One region of the Shewanella sp. MF05913 genome, then DNA from elsewhere that is predicted to be linked to it. Evidence: predicted binding sites of a transcription regulator. Region 1 holds the regulator's gene; each other region holds the start of a gene.
The links. The regulator LexA, encoded in region 1, represses DNA repair genes until DNA is damaged. The targets are predictions, from matches to a motif close to TACTGTATNNNNATACAGTA.
Positions count from the first base shown of each region.

Region 2: a site for LexA is predicted at 1,682-1,701, ahead of AC19MV_RS01275 (LexA family protein). Genes of this name have one in related genera too.
Region 3: a site for LexA is predicted at 2,919-2,938, ahead of dinG (ATP-dependent DNA helicase DinG). Genes of this name have one in related genera too.

Region 1 is NZ_JCAYNT010000004.1:180,848-185,832, forward strand. It holds gene plsB (glycerol-3-phosphate 1-O-acyltransferase PlsB) at 1-1,799, opposite strand, end outside; gene lexA (transcriptional repressor LexA) at 2,064-2,678, shown strand; gene AC19MV_RS07895 (cell division inhibitor SulA) at 2,675-3,181, shown strand; gene coxB (cytochrome c oxidase subunit II) at 3,574-4,985, shown strand, end outside.
Region 2 is NZ_JCAYNT010000001.1:285,255-290,239, reverse strand. It holds gene cysB (HTH-type transcriptional regulator CysB) at 1-365, opposite strand, end outside; gene AC19MV_RS01280 (hypothetical protein) at 753-1,532, shown strand; gene AC19MV_RS01275 (LexA family protein) at 1,727-2,134, shown strand; gene AC19MV_RS01270 (Y-family DNA polymerase) at 2,122-3,378, shown strand; gene topA (type I DNA topoisomerase) at 3,554-4,985, opposite strand, start outside.
Region 3 is NZ_JCAYNT010000001.1:149,410-154,394, forward strand. It holds gene AC19MV_RS00690 (primosomal replication protein) at 1-34, opposite strand, end outside; gene AC19MV_RS00695 (TSUP family transporter) at 31-804, opposite strand; gene dinG (ATP-dependent DNA helicase DinG) at 813-2,888, opposite strand; gene AC19MV_RS00705 (DNA polymerase II) at 3,020-4,985, shown strand, end outside.

The DNA of each region.
Region 1 (4,985 bases):
GAAATAATTTCACCAATGGCATCTTTAGTGCTGACAAACTTATTCAGTGATAAACAATGATCAACAATCGATTTACCATTACCTTCTGCAACCGAAGTGTAATTTGTATAAGGTACCGTTTTCAGCATCGCTAAATACAAATCTAACTGACGTTCTAACAAGCTGCGCTCTAATGCATTTCGCTCAGAAGCTAGCAAGACTAAACTCGTTAATGTCACTGAACTTGCGGCGGCAGCGCCGTTAATATTAGTCATCACACGGTTAGCCAATAAGTTAACTGATGGCGTAAACCAAGTCGGTTTTTGCTCTGGGTCTTTGGCCACTTCTTCACGCCAATCTGGAGCTTGTTGATTTAAAAAGTTTTGTAGATTAATCGGCTCACCAAAATTCACATAACCTTGGCCAAAATTACCTAATTTACGAATGGCACCAAACACTTGCCACACTGACTCTTTTTGCTTTTTCTTGCCGCTTAACTCTTTGTGATAAGTGGCGACTTCCATCACATGGTCATAACCTAAGTACACAGGCACAAGCGTTACAGGTCGCTCAATGCCGCGCAATACACTATTGATAGTCATGGCTAACATACCTGTTTTAGGGGCAAGTAAACGTCCGGTACGAGAACGGCCACCTTCAGTGAAGTATTCAACCGAATAACCTTTAGCAAACAGTTGGTCTAAATACTCACGAAACACAGCAGTGTATAGCTTGTTGCCGTTAAAGCTACGGCGGATAAAGAACGCGCCACCACGACGGAACATCGGGCCTGCTGGCCAAAAGTTTAGGTTAATTCCCGCAGCGATATGCGGTGGCACCATGCCCTGATAATACAAAATATACGACAGTAGTAAGTAATCCATATGGCTGCGATGACACGGCACATATACAATTTCATGACCATCATGGTGTAATTGGCGGATTTGTTCAGCGCCTTTGATATTGATACCACTGTATAGCTTGTTCCACAGCCAAGTAAGGAAGCGCTCAGCGATACGGATTAAACTGTCTGAATAGTCCGTGGCAATTTCATCTAAATATTCAATGGCTGTTTCACGGGCTTTTTCAGGTGACACTTTCTTGTTAATGGCTTCTTCTTCAATCGCTTTTTTGATTGAATCCGACTTAAGCAACGAAGCAAAAAACATTTGTCTGTTGGGCAGCTGCGGGCCCGTCATCACTTTACGTTGACGACTGAAATGCACTCGAGCTACACGGGTTAATTTGTGGGCAATACTTTTATCGAATCCATGTTCATCTGCCATATAGCGTAAAGATAATGCATTAGAGAACTGGACAAAGTTATGTCTACCAAGAAACAAAATCATTAGCCATTTACGTAACCACGTTGGGCTTTCACGCTCAAGCACTGCCGCCTTCATGCTGTCGTCTTCTTTACCAGGCGTGCGCCCCCAGTACAAACTCACGGGCACGAGTTGAATATCCAAATCCGGACGTTGACGATGAAGCGCCAATAAACTGGTGAAGCTATCGATAAACTTTTCACCACTTTCGCGTTTACCAAAGAGTGGCTTACGCCCCTCCAAACACACAATACGTGGCACTTTTAAGCCATCAACGATGAGTGGGTCATATGGACTCGGCATTCCAAAGCCCTCAGTGATTTCGCTTAGCGCAGCGGCATCACTGATTGACTCTGTTTTCATGACATAAACCAATGGTTTATTTGGATCTAAATTAAGATCATCAAAAGGGTCATGCGGGACAACAATGGTTTGAACCATCGATTTCTGTACCCATTTTAATGCACGTAAAAATATTGAATTTGGTTTTGACATAGTTACTTTCGCAATATAAGCCACTGTAATATTGCTGCATAGGATACCAGAAACCACCCTTGATACACTATCTGGCTGTTTTATCTTTACTTTGTGAACAGTCCCGAACTGAACAACTCAATTAAAATATAGAATGAAACTGATATAAAACATACTGATAGGCAACAATGCCGTAACAAAAAACAAAAAACGGTTGGTTAATACTTGCGCGAACAAAAACACTGTATATAATGACAGTCACTGTATAAAAAGACAGGAATCATCATGAGACCGTTAACGCCGCGCCAAGCAGAAATTTTAGACTTAATTAAAAACAATATCGCCGAAACAGGTATGCCACCGACTCGTGCTGAAATTGCGAACCGTCTTGGCTTTAAAAGTGCAAATGCTGCCGAAGAGCATTTAAAAGCACTCGCCAAAAAAGGCTTTATCGAAATCATGCCTGGCACTTCAAGAGGTATCCGCTTACCTCATGAAGAACAACAAGAAACAGGATTGCCGCTGATTGGCCAAGTCGCTGCTGGTGAACCCATTTTAGCGCAAGAGCATGTAGAGCAATATTATCAAGTCGACCCAAACATGTTTAAACCCGCAGCCGATTTTTTACTGCGAGTACGTGGCGACAGTATGAAAGACATTGGCATTTTAGAGGGCGATTTACTTGCCGTACATAAAATGCAGCAAGCACGTAATGGCCAAGTAGTTGTGGCCCGCGTTGAAGACGACGTCACGGTGAAACGTTTCGAGAAAAAAGGCAATGTTGTCTATCTACATGCCGAAAACGAAGCATACACCCCGATTAAAGTAGACTTAAGTTGCCAAAGCCTCACCATTGAAGGGCTTGCCGTTGGCGTTATCCGTAATGGAGATTGGTTATGAACAAACTAATGGGCACTGCCCCACGCCACCCAGGTTTATGGGCTGATTCAACAGAAGCAGAATTGTATGGCAACCAAACCATTCAAACATTACAAACCGTCACTCAAGGTGAGTCTGAGTTAGGGCAACTGTGCAGCCAGTTAGCAACCTTAAGCCGACAAGGACGCTGGATAGTGCTCATTAGTCCTCCGCATATTGGTTATAAGCACATGCTGGCAAGTGCTGGTGTAAGAATGGACCGGATCTTATTAGTACACACTAAAGATGAAGTTGAAACGTTATGGGCAATGGAAAAAGCATTAACCAGTGGCACTTCAAGCGCTGTGATTACCTGGACGAGTTCACTCGATGCACGTGACAGTCGCCGTTTAGAAATTGTCGCCAAAAGTGCACGTGCTTTAGGTGTGGTAATTGAAGATGTGAATACTCACTTACCTGAAAAACATCAAATCGTTAATCCAACAATGCCTTCTGCAACAAGTAATTTTTCAGCATTTCATTAAGTACGAACCCTTCAACACCAAGCCCTGCATCCAATTCAGGGCTTTTTTTTACCTTTTTTCAGCCAATTAGCGAACAAAGTGATCTTGATCAATGTTTAATCTACAAGTAATGTTGTTAACAAGGATGAAACATTTTTTATCTTTTATTTGACGTAATTTGGCAGATAACACCGCCATCGATGGGAATACGTCAATACAATTTGATTAGTTCAGTCGTAGGTACAAGTGTGGTGTTCAGCTAACAATAAAAGCGTAAACTGCCAGTTTACAACCACCAAGTTACTTTGAGGTCATCAAACTTTTTTGGGAACCGAAGAGTTTGCATAGAGCAGAGACTTACTGTGTGACTCTTCTTTGTAGTTGCTATTTGCAATTAGCAGAGGAGAAGTCTTGTGAAGCAATGGTGGTATTGTTTATTGGTTGTGCTGATAGCACTTCCGCTTGGGGCTGCAGAAATGCCCCTCAACATGACTCAAGGCGTAACAGATATCAGTGGTAAGGTTTACGACCTCCACATGACCATTTTATATATCTGTTGTGCTATTGGGCTAGTGGTGTTTGGGATCATGATTTACTCAATGATCTATCACCGCAAATCTAAAGGCGCTGTCGCGGCCAATTTTCACGAAAGTACTAAAGTGGAAATAGCCTGGACAGTCATTCCGTTTATCATCTTAATTGCTATGGCAATTCCTGCTACTAAAACCCTGATTGCAATGGAAGACTCCAGCGATGCGGATCTGACCATAAAAATTACGGGGTCGCAATGGAAATGGCACTACAGCTATTTCGATAAAGACATAGAATTTTACAGCACACTCTCAACTCCAAGAGAACAAATTGATGGTGATCAAACCAAAGGTGAAAACTATCTACTCGAGGTAGATAAGCCTCTGGTATTACCGATTAATCGCAAAGTGCGTTTTTTAATGACCTCAGATGATGTAATCCATTCTTGGTGGGTACCGGCATTTGCCGTTAAAAAAGATGCTAATCCCGGTTTTATTAACGAAGCCTGGACGCGTATTGATAAACCAGGGATCTACCGTGGTCAATGTGCTGAACTTTGCGGAAAAGATCATGGCTTTATGCCCATAGTGGTCAATGCGCTTTCTGAAGCAGATTTTGATAATTGGCTGATTGAGCAAAAGCAACTGGCTAAAACCGAAGCCGCAGCAGCTGCGGCCTCTATGTCGCAAACCTTATCTCTTGCAGATTTAAGCAAACAAGGTGAACAAGTGTACCTTGCTCGCTGCGCAGCCTGTCACCAACCCAATGGCGCGGGTCTTCCTGGCGTATTTCCATCATTAATAGGTAGTCCGATTATTAAAGGCCCTGTTGAAGATCACCTTAATATTGTGATCAACGGTAAGCCCGGCACAGCGATGCAAGCCTTTGCTAAGCAAATTTCGCCTCAAGAAATGGCAGCCGTGATTACTTATGAGCGTAATGCGTGGGGAAATAACTCAGGCGATGCAGTGCAAGCAGCAGACGTAGGTAAATTTTCAAGTAACGGTGCCGCAGCACCTAATGCAGCGGCAGCAAAAGCCAACACAGCAACAGCTATGGTTGATAATACTGCTGATACGCTAGCCGAAACAGTCAACCAAGCTGCTGAAGCCGTTGCAAAAGCCGTGACACCAGAGGAATTACCCATACTCACCATGGAAAAGCTTATGGCTGAAGGTGAACAAGTCTATGCCGCTACGTGTGCAGCGTGTCACCAACCTACTGGCGCAGGCATACCTGGCGCATTCCCCTCACTCATTGGCAGCCCAATAATAACTGGACCAGTAAGCGGGCA
Region 2 (4,985 bases), on a different contig from region 1:
ACTTTTGGATAACGCTTAATAAACTCACGAATAATTTGTGGCAGCGCATAACGTGCTTGAGTATCCGTAGTGGCAATATTTAACTCACCTTGGTTAGGTTTGGTGTACTCTTCAGATACTTTTTTAATGCTGTCGACTTTGCTTAATATATCATTAGCAATATCAATAACTTGCTGACCTGCTGGCGTAACATGAGTTAAATGCTTACCACTGCGACCAAATATTTGAATCCCCAGCTCATCTTCAAGCATGCGCACCTGCTTACTGATACCAGGCTGTGAGGTATAGAGGTTTTCTGCTGTCGATGACACATTAAGATTGTGTTTAACGACTTCTGCAATGTATCTGAGTTGCTGCAGTTTCATGGTGTGATCCTTGATTTAACCGTCACCTATCCACACATGACGCGAATAAGAATAAAGTCTATTTTGTTTTTTGCATAATTAGAACCATCGTTCAACTATGACAAAACGTTATACTAAATGTGAAATGTAATATATATAGTAATAACGAGCAAGAAAAAAAACCGATAATGCGCTCTTATGTACAATCTGTTAATGATTTGTTTGTTTAGTTTATTAATTTCTCCACAAAACGACTTATTATTCAACGACAGCCGTAATGACATACGCTAAGATATAAGCTACTTTTGATGAAATTTTTTGATTAATTTATCTGTTCGTCAAAATCACTTTTTAGCCATTATTATTGGCTTTGTCACCATGTGATATGAAAGATAAAATGGAACCTTTATGTCCTTAATTTTGGTATTAATTCTTATCGGCGCACTGCTATTACTGATTATCGGTTTTAGTATCGTCCAACAACAAAAAGAGCGCGCAGAAGCTGAACGCCGTATTGAAGTATCGCGTCAACGCGCCATTATTGACGAAACCGATGCGGTATTATCTAACACGGGTATGGCTCCTTGCTCTAGCCACATCATGCTCGTGTTATACCGCCGTATTCAAGATGCATTAGAGCAATCAGTACCCCATTCTTCTGGTCAATTAAAATCGGACTATGAACGTCGCCTTGGCGATATTAAAGCGCAAATAACCACAGTATCAAACTCTCCTAGCCAAGTGCCAGCTATTGAAAACTTTCGCTTACCAGACAATGACAGACAGGTCTTAGAGTTGGTTAAAACCCTTAAAAAACTCAAAGCCATTTTGCGAGCTGAGCACAACAAAGGCAAAGTTGACCCCACTGTATTTGCTGAAGAAGAGATGCGTATTGATAATTTACAGCTACGCATCAATGTTGAATCAATGATTAGCCGTGCCCGTGCGGCCTGCTTTATGAAACAATATGGTTCAAGCAAACAAATGGTGACAAAAGCATTAAATACGTTGCACACGATTAAAGCCCAAACGCCAAATGATCCATTTATTGCGCGCAAGGTCGATGAAGCCAAACTATTGCTCGATGAAATCATGGGGGCACAACGCAGCAGCGAACCGAGTACACCTAAGCCTAAAAAAGAAGGTGATGATATCGATATGCTGTTTCAACCTAAAAAGAAATGGTAGTACTGCTCATTTCCATCTGTTGATCATCTCATTAGCCTCGTAAAGAGGCTTTTTTGTATCCCATCTTTAACGCTCATTAGCCAACTCAAGCATCGCGCGCCGCAATCTTTCATAATGAATATTTGATCATTTCTGTTTCGCTGCTATTATACTGTTTATTTATACAGTGTTATTGAGGTTGACTTGGTACTGATATGAAAGTGATCCCAATCTACATAGCTGGCGGCATTAGCGGCTTTGAGTCGCCTGCTGCGGAATACAAACAGCGGCCATTAAGCTTAGATGAACTGCTCATTACTCATCCAAGTGCCACGTTTATCGGTAAAGTTCAGGGAGACTCAATGACAGGTATTGGTATTTTTGATGGTGACTTAGTGATTGTCGATCGCAGTTGTACGGTCAAGAATGGCCAAGTGATTGTCGCTAACTTTAATGGTGAGTTCGTGTGCAAAATGATCGACCTCAAACGAAGATTACTACTGTCTTCCAACGATGCTTATGCCGATGTAGTGATTAATCAATATGATGACTTTAGCATTGAAGGTACGGTGATCTATTCAATACGGTGCCATGATGAGGCAATCAATTTATGTTCGCGTTAGTTGATGCCACTTCATATTACTGCAGCGCAGAACAAGTCTTTAGACCTGAATGGCGTCATCGTCCAGTGATTGTATTATCCAATAATGATGGTTGTGTGGTGGCAGCAAATCGCCTCGCAATTGAGTTAGGTATTCCCAAGTTTCAGCCTTATTTTAAAATCGCCAATCTTTGCCGCCAACATCAAGTGGTGGTGCTATCCAGCAACTATGAATTATACGCAGACTTGTCGGCAAAAATGATGCAAGTGATTGGCCGATTCGCCCCTGAGCAGCATATTTACTCGATTGATGAATCCTTTCTTTCTTTTAAACATTGCCAACAAGCCATTCCGTGCTTAGCCACTCACGCAAGACGAATTCGACAAACGGTTTGGCAATATACGCGGTTACCTGTTTGTGTGGGTATCGGCTCAACACTGACACTTGCAAAAGTCGCCAATAAAGCCGCTAAATTAACGTCTGCATCTAAAGGGGTGTGCGTGATAGATAACGAGGCAATTCGCCAAGCAACATTGGCCTCATTGTCAGTTAGCGATGTGTGGGGGATTGGCCGTAAAACTGCAGCCAAGTTAACGGTAATGAATATTCATACTGCCTGGGAACTGGCTAACACGTCGCCCACTATGATGCGCAAGCAATTTAGCATTGAAATAGAGCGCACCATTCGTGAACTCAATGGTGTTGCGTGTAAGCAATGGGATGAAGCAAGGGCCGATAAACAACAAATATTCTCAACCCGCAGCGTCGGCGAACGGATTACCGATATTGACAGCTTGCACCAGGCGTTATGCATGCATATCGCTATTGCGGCCGCTAAAGCCAGAAAGCAGCAATCATTGTGTAAGGTGATGATGCTGTTTGCCCATAACTCACCTCACGATAGTTACCCGCAAAGCTTTAAAGTCAATGTTAACTTTACCTGTGCTACTCATTGCAGCGCCGAAATGACTCATGCCGCATCCTCGGTAATACATCGGCTTTACCGCCCTGGTGTGCATTATTATAAAGTCGGTGTAGGACTACTCGACTTGGTGAATAGTCAACACCAGCAACTCGACCTATTTAATGCCAGCAAAGCCAAACCACAATTGATGCAGGTAATGGATAATATTAATCACCGCTATGGAGGCAACACTCTATTTTTAGGTGCACAAGGAGCACAACAGAAATGGGCGATGCACAGAGAATTTTTAACACCGCAGTACACAACAGATTGGCGCCACATTCCAATTATTCATTGTTAATTATGCTCATTGTTATCGAAGCGACCTCTATTTAGACGCTCTAACTTAGACGCTCTAACGATGCCAAATACCATTCCAATAAATAATAACGGTAACCGTTGTCATGGTAATACATTAAATAACGCCCATAAAAAAGCGCTACCCGAGGGTAACGCTTTTATCGTTGAAGTACAGATTACTTCTTAGCTTTTTTCTTCGCCGATTCGCTAACCCACTTACCGTTAACAAATTTCGCAGACCAACCTGTCGCTTTACCGTCTACTTCCGTGGCAACGTATTGCTCTTTGGTTTTGCGGCTAAATTTAACAGCGGCTTTGTTGCCGTCGTCATCTTCAACAGGTGCATCGGCAAGGTAGGCGTACTTAGGCCATAATAACTCACGATAAGTAACCAGTTCTTCCACTAAAGGCGCTCGAGTTTCGCGAGATTTAGGGAAAGTACTCGCCGCTAAAAATATACCTGCTGCACCATCTCGTAATACAAAATGGGCATCTGACTTAGTACATTTTAATTCTGGTAAGAAAATAGGATCTTCTTTTGGTGGCGCAGCTTCACCGCTACGTAACAACTTACGCGTGTTTTTACACTCACTGTTGGTACAACCAAAATACTTACCAAAACGGCCGTTTTTAAGTTCCATGTCATTGCCGCAACGATCGCATTCAATCAATGGGCCTTCATAGCCTTTAATTTTAAACTGGCCCGCTTCAACTTCGTAACCGTCACATGATGGATTATTACCACAGACATGTAACTTACGAGATTCATCAATGAGGTAACTGTCCATTGCTGTGCCACACTTGCCACAACGATGCTTAGCGCGTAATGCTTCTGTTTCACCATCTTCATTATCGCTAACAGCTTCTTCACCAGGAGTTAAGTTAAGCGTAGTTTTACAACGCTCTTTTGGTGGTAGCGCATAACCTGAACAGCCTAAGAATACCCCAGTTGAACCGGTACGGATCCCCATTGGGCGGCCACAGGTAGGACATTTAATGTCTTCTGTTAGTACCATCTCATTTGGCCGCATACCGCCTTCATCAGGATCTAACTCGGCCAACAATAACTGCTTGGTAAAGTCGCCATAAAAACCGTCTAATACTTTTTTCCAATCCAGCTTGCCTTGAGCGACATCATCTAATGTTTGCTCCATGCTGGCTGTAAAATCGTAACTCATTAAATCTTTAAAGCTATCAACCAAACGTTCGCTGACAATCTCACCCATTTTTTCAGCAAAGAAACGACGGTTATCCACTCTCACATAACCACGATCCTGAATGGTTGAAATAATCGTCGCATACGTTGAAGGACGACCAATACCACGTTTCTCAAGCTCTTTAACCAAAGACGCTTCGCTGTAACGCGGTGCAGGCTTGGTAAAGTGTTGTTTTGGCAACAACGTTTCAAGAGTTAATTTGTCACCTTTTGCAACGACTGGTAGAGTCTTATCTTCTTCGTTTTTCTTACTCACTTGTGGCTGAACACGAGTCCAACCATCAAAACGTAAGGTACGGCCACTGGCTTTTAATTCGTAATCGCCCGCGGTAACCGTTAACCGTGTTGCATCATATTGAGCCGGTGTCATTTGGCAAGATACAAATTGACGC
Region 3 (4,985 bases), on a different contig from region 1:
GCTTTAACATTAAAACCAGTTGTTGGGTATTCATCCCCAAGCACTCCAAGTTAGGTGAATGGCTATCGACAATACCATAACGATAAAAATAGGTTTAATAAAAGGAATGCCAAATCGAATTGCGCTTCGTGCGCCAATATAAGAGCCGGCCATCATGCAAACACCCATCCATAACCCTAGCATCCACTGCACTTGTCCCATTGAGGCAAATATAACTAACGCAGTAACATTACTCACAGAGGTCATCACCCTTGCTAAACCACAGCTGTGTAACAAAGGGAGTTTGTGAATTGATACTGATGACACGGTCCAAAATGCGCCAATACCCGGCCCAGCAAAGCCATCATAACTGCCAAGTATAAAACCTTGCGAGATTTGTTTGCTAGTAGACGAACGTTCAATGGGGAGGCTGACATTGTTATCACCCATGGCTTTGGGACTGAATAAGGTATAAATGGCAATGCCGATAATTAATAGCGGCAAGATTTTTTCTAGCCATGTAGGGTCAATGAGGAAAACCAGAATACATCCTGAGACAGAGCCTATAAGGGTGGCCAAAAAACTGGCTTTCCATAATGCAGGGTTAAATAATTGCTGTTTATAGAAGGTAAAACTTGAGGTTAACGAGCCAAAACATGCCGCTAACTTATTAGTGCCTAAGGCTAAATGAGGTGGAATGCCTACTGTTAGCAATGCTGGTATCGACAATAAACCACCACCACCCACTATGGCATCAATAAAACCTGCAATAATTCCGATGACCGCTAATACTGCCCAATGGCTAGGGTCTAATAATAAATCCAACTCAATACCTATTCAATAACACGTCTAAAAGGGGGAAGGGCATCAATCAATGATTTGCCATAACGTTTGGTCACTAAGCGGCGGTCTAAAATAGTCACTCGTCCGTAATCTTGCTCTTTACGCAGCAAGCGACCACAACTTTGGACTAATTTACGCGATGCGTCTGGAATTGTCAGCTGTAAAAAGGGATTACCACCTTTTACTTTTACGTATTCCGCATGGGCTTGTTCTACCGGTGATGTTGGTACAGCAAAAGGCAGTTTAGTAATAATTAGGTTGGTTAAATAGTCGCCCGGTAAATCCAGACCTTCGGAGAAACTGCCGGTGCCGAATATAATACTGGGTAAACCATCATCACAACGCTGCTTATGTTTTTCTAAAATTTGTTGTCTTGGAATTTCACCTTGAACAAATAACTGATCTTTGGCTATTTTGCCCTCGACCAAATCGACCACTTTTTCCATTTGCCAGTAAGATGCAAATAATACGAGTGTGGCCATTTCGCCATCCACTAATGCAACAATATGCTCAGCAATCTCGGCCGTATAGTTATCATCGGTAGGTTCTGTAACCATTTGTGGAATAAACAGCGTGGCGTTATTTTCGTAATCAAAGGGCGACAACAAGGCTAAAAATCGAGTGCCATCATTAATGCCTAATCCGACTTGATGGGCAAAATGGTTAAAATTATTAAGTGCACGTAATGTTGCACTGCACAATACAACGCCAGCCGCTTTTTGCCATAACATAGACTCGAGCATAAAACCGACTTCGATGGGCGATGAGCAAAATAAGTAATCCTGCTGCTTACCTGTTATTAACTCTGCCCAGCGTGCCATTGGTGCACCTTTTTTACTGTCTTCTTTGGCCATCATTTTCCACAGCTTATGTAAATTATCTAAACGTTGTAAAATAAAGCCTGTTTCAGACAATAACCCTTCAGATTGATGCTTAGGCACTTCACCGTCTTTTATTGCCTCACTTAGCACCGACACCACTTTATTAAACTGTTTAACAGCAGCGCCAGAGGCCGTGGCTAAGTTTTCTGCCTGAATTAATAGCGCTTGTGGTAATTGCCCGTGCTCAAAGCGCAGTCGGCTTTCTGGGTTGGCAAATAATTGCGGTTGGGTATCGCAATAATGCGCGACTTGAGTTAATAAGTTGGTTAAATCGGTTGTGTGATCAAGCATGGCTTGCACAGGAGCAATAATGTTATTTGTTTTAAGCTGATTTTGCAGCTTAGAGCAGGTTTTAGAGGCTTTTTCTAACCAATCACAAGCCCCGCGTAACGTGGCTTGTGCGCTGGAGAAATCTCTTGCCACAATCGGTAAATGGTGTGCCTCATCGATAACATAAAACATGTCTTCTGGATCAGGTAAAATAACCCCACCACCTAATTCTAAGTCTGCAAAAAGCAAACTGTGGTTAGCAATAAGCACATCCCAGGTATCAACATCTTCACGTGCTTTATGAAATGGACAGTTGTGATGTGCTGATACTTGTCGATGACAACTGTGCTTGTCACAACATATTTGCTGCCATAAAAAGTCTGGGATGGGATGTTGCAGGGTGTCAATTTCACCATTCCAACGTTTTTGATGGAAATCTTGATGCAGTTTTTGCAGTTCATTTATTTGGCTTTGATCTGGCTTTGTTTGCCACATGGCCATTTGTGAGCTGTCTTGATTGCCTATCATGGCTTCAAGTTTGGCCAAGCACACGTAACGTTGCCGACCTTTAACTAGACCAAATTTAAAGTCAACGCCAGATTGTTGTAAAAAAAACGGTAAATCTTTGTGGAGTAACTGTTCTTGTAATGCAACCGTTGCAGTGGCAATACAGACCTTTTTCTTACTGGCTAATGCTAATGGAATGGTGCCAAGAATATACGACAGTGACTTACCAATCCCGGTACCTGCTTCAACCACAATAATCCGCCGATCTTTGTCATACTCACCCGCTAAGGTTTTTGAGATTTCAGCTACCATGTAGTTTTGTTCGCGACGAGAACGAAATTGCGGCATAGCATTAGCAATTTCTTTATAAATGGTGCGAATTTGACTTTTTATCGTATCCGGTAGCATAGATGTATGATTTCTGCGTGGTCTGAATTATGCTGTACATAATAACAGTGAATTAGCATGCTACGAAGTAATAAATAACATTGAAACATTTACAGCCGCAATTAAAACATTCCACCCATGCTCGTCAAAGCATATCTGCATTGCCGCGAGTGAAGGGCAGAGTATTGACTCGCCATGCGATATATCGTCAGGGTCAGCTGGTGTTGCAATATTATTTAAAAACCGCAAATGGGCCAATTTTAGTTGAGTTGCATCACAGTGAGGTGATTTGTTTTTGTCGTCAGCAAGATTTGGATGTGTTAACTCACAAAGTCGATTTTACGCTCAAGGCAGAGTCTATTGGGTTAACCAGTTTTGCGCATGAACCCGTCTGTGCGCTGTATTTAAAATCTAACAGCCAATTAAAAGGGCTGACTAGGGTGGCTAATGATGTCGGCATTACGCTATTTGAAGCCGATATTAGACCCGAACAGCGTTATTTAATCGAGCGTTTTATCGCCCTTGATATTGAATGTGTGGGGGAGTATCACAGTACAAATCACGATACCTTATTGCCATTAATGTCACTGGAACGGGCGCGAAAACCCGTAGCTGAACCAACCGATGTTGAGATTAGTTTATCAGTAATATCGTTAGATTTTGAGTGCAGCTTTGATGGCGAACTCTATTCAGTTGGGTTATATGGCGAGCGATACCAATGTGTGTTTATGGTTGGCGAGCCGCAAAATGATAGCCATGATTTTATTGTGTGGGTGAAAGATGAGGTCGAACTTATCCATCATCTGATTGCCTGGTTTGAGCAATACGACCCTGACATTATTATTGGTTGGGCAGTGGTCACTTTTGATTTAGCTTTATTATATCGTCGCTGCATTGTACATCATATCCCATTATTAATAGGCCGAGGTGGCACAGAGTTAAGCTGGAAGGTAGCGGATAAATTTAGGCCCGAAACACTCTCGTTGCCAGGGCGCGTGGTGCTTGACGGCATTGATTGGTTAAAAGCGGCATTTTATCAATTTGATAGTTTTTCATTAGAGTTTGTATCAAGAAATCTGCTCGATGAAGGTAAAGCCATTGATCATGTTGAAAACCGCGGCCAAGAAATTACCACGTTATTTAACACCGATAAAAATGCGCTAGCATTTTATAACATCACCGACAGCCGATTAGTATGGGATATTTTTGAAAAAACCCAGTTGATTGACTTTGCGATTGAACGAGCAAAATTAACAGGTTTAGAGTTTGGTCGTGTTGGTGCATCAATCGCTGCATTTTATCATTTATATTTACCTCACTTACATCGCAATGGATTTGTTGCTCCAGCACATCCTGTCAGTCAAGGGCTTGAAAGCCCCGGCGGTTATGTCATGTCATCTATCCCTGGTCATTACAACGACGTATTAGTTTTAGATTTTAAAAGTTTGTACCCATCAATAATTCGTACTTTCTTAATTGACCCCAAAGGATTAGTGGAAGGCTTACGCTTGGCCGAACAAGGTGATAATACTTCAACCGTGCCAGGTTATTTAGGTGCACATTTTGCGCGAGATAACGCAATTTTACCCGGTTTAGTTGCCAGCCTAGCAGCGCAAAGAGAAATGGCAAAAATAGAAAAAAATGCGCCGTTATCGCAAGCGATAAAAATTATCATGAACTCTTTATACGGTGTATTAGGCTCAAAAGGGTGTGTATTCCATGATGCAAAGTTAGCCAGTTCAATTACCATGCGCGGTCATCAAATTATGAAATTGACCAAGCAATGGATAGAAGAATCAGGTTATCAAGTTATCTATGGTGATACAGACTCCACTTTTGTTTGGCTTGGCGAAAATCATGGGATTAAAGACATTAATGCCTTGGGGTTGCAACTCGCAACCAGCATAACAACACGCTGGCGTGATTGGTGTGAGACTGAATATCAATTAGACAGTTTTCTAGAGTTAGAATTTGAAACTCACTTTGATCAATTCATTATGCCGACGTTAAGAGGGTCTGAAGAAGGCAGTAAAAAACGTTATGTCGGTGCTTCATTAGGGGCGGACAGTAAGCTTAAATTGACGTTCAAAGGCATGGAGCAGGTGAGAAGTGATTGGA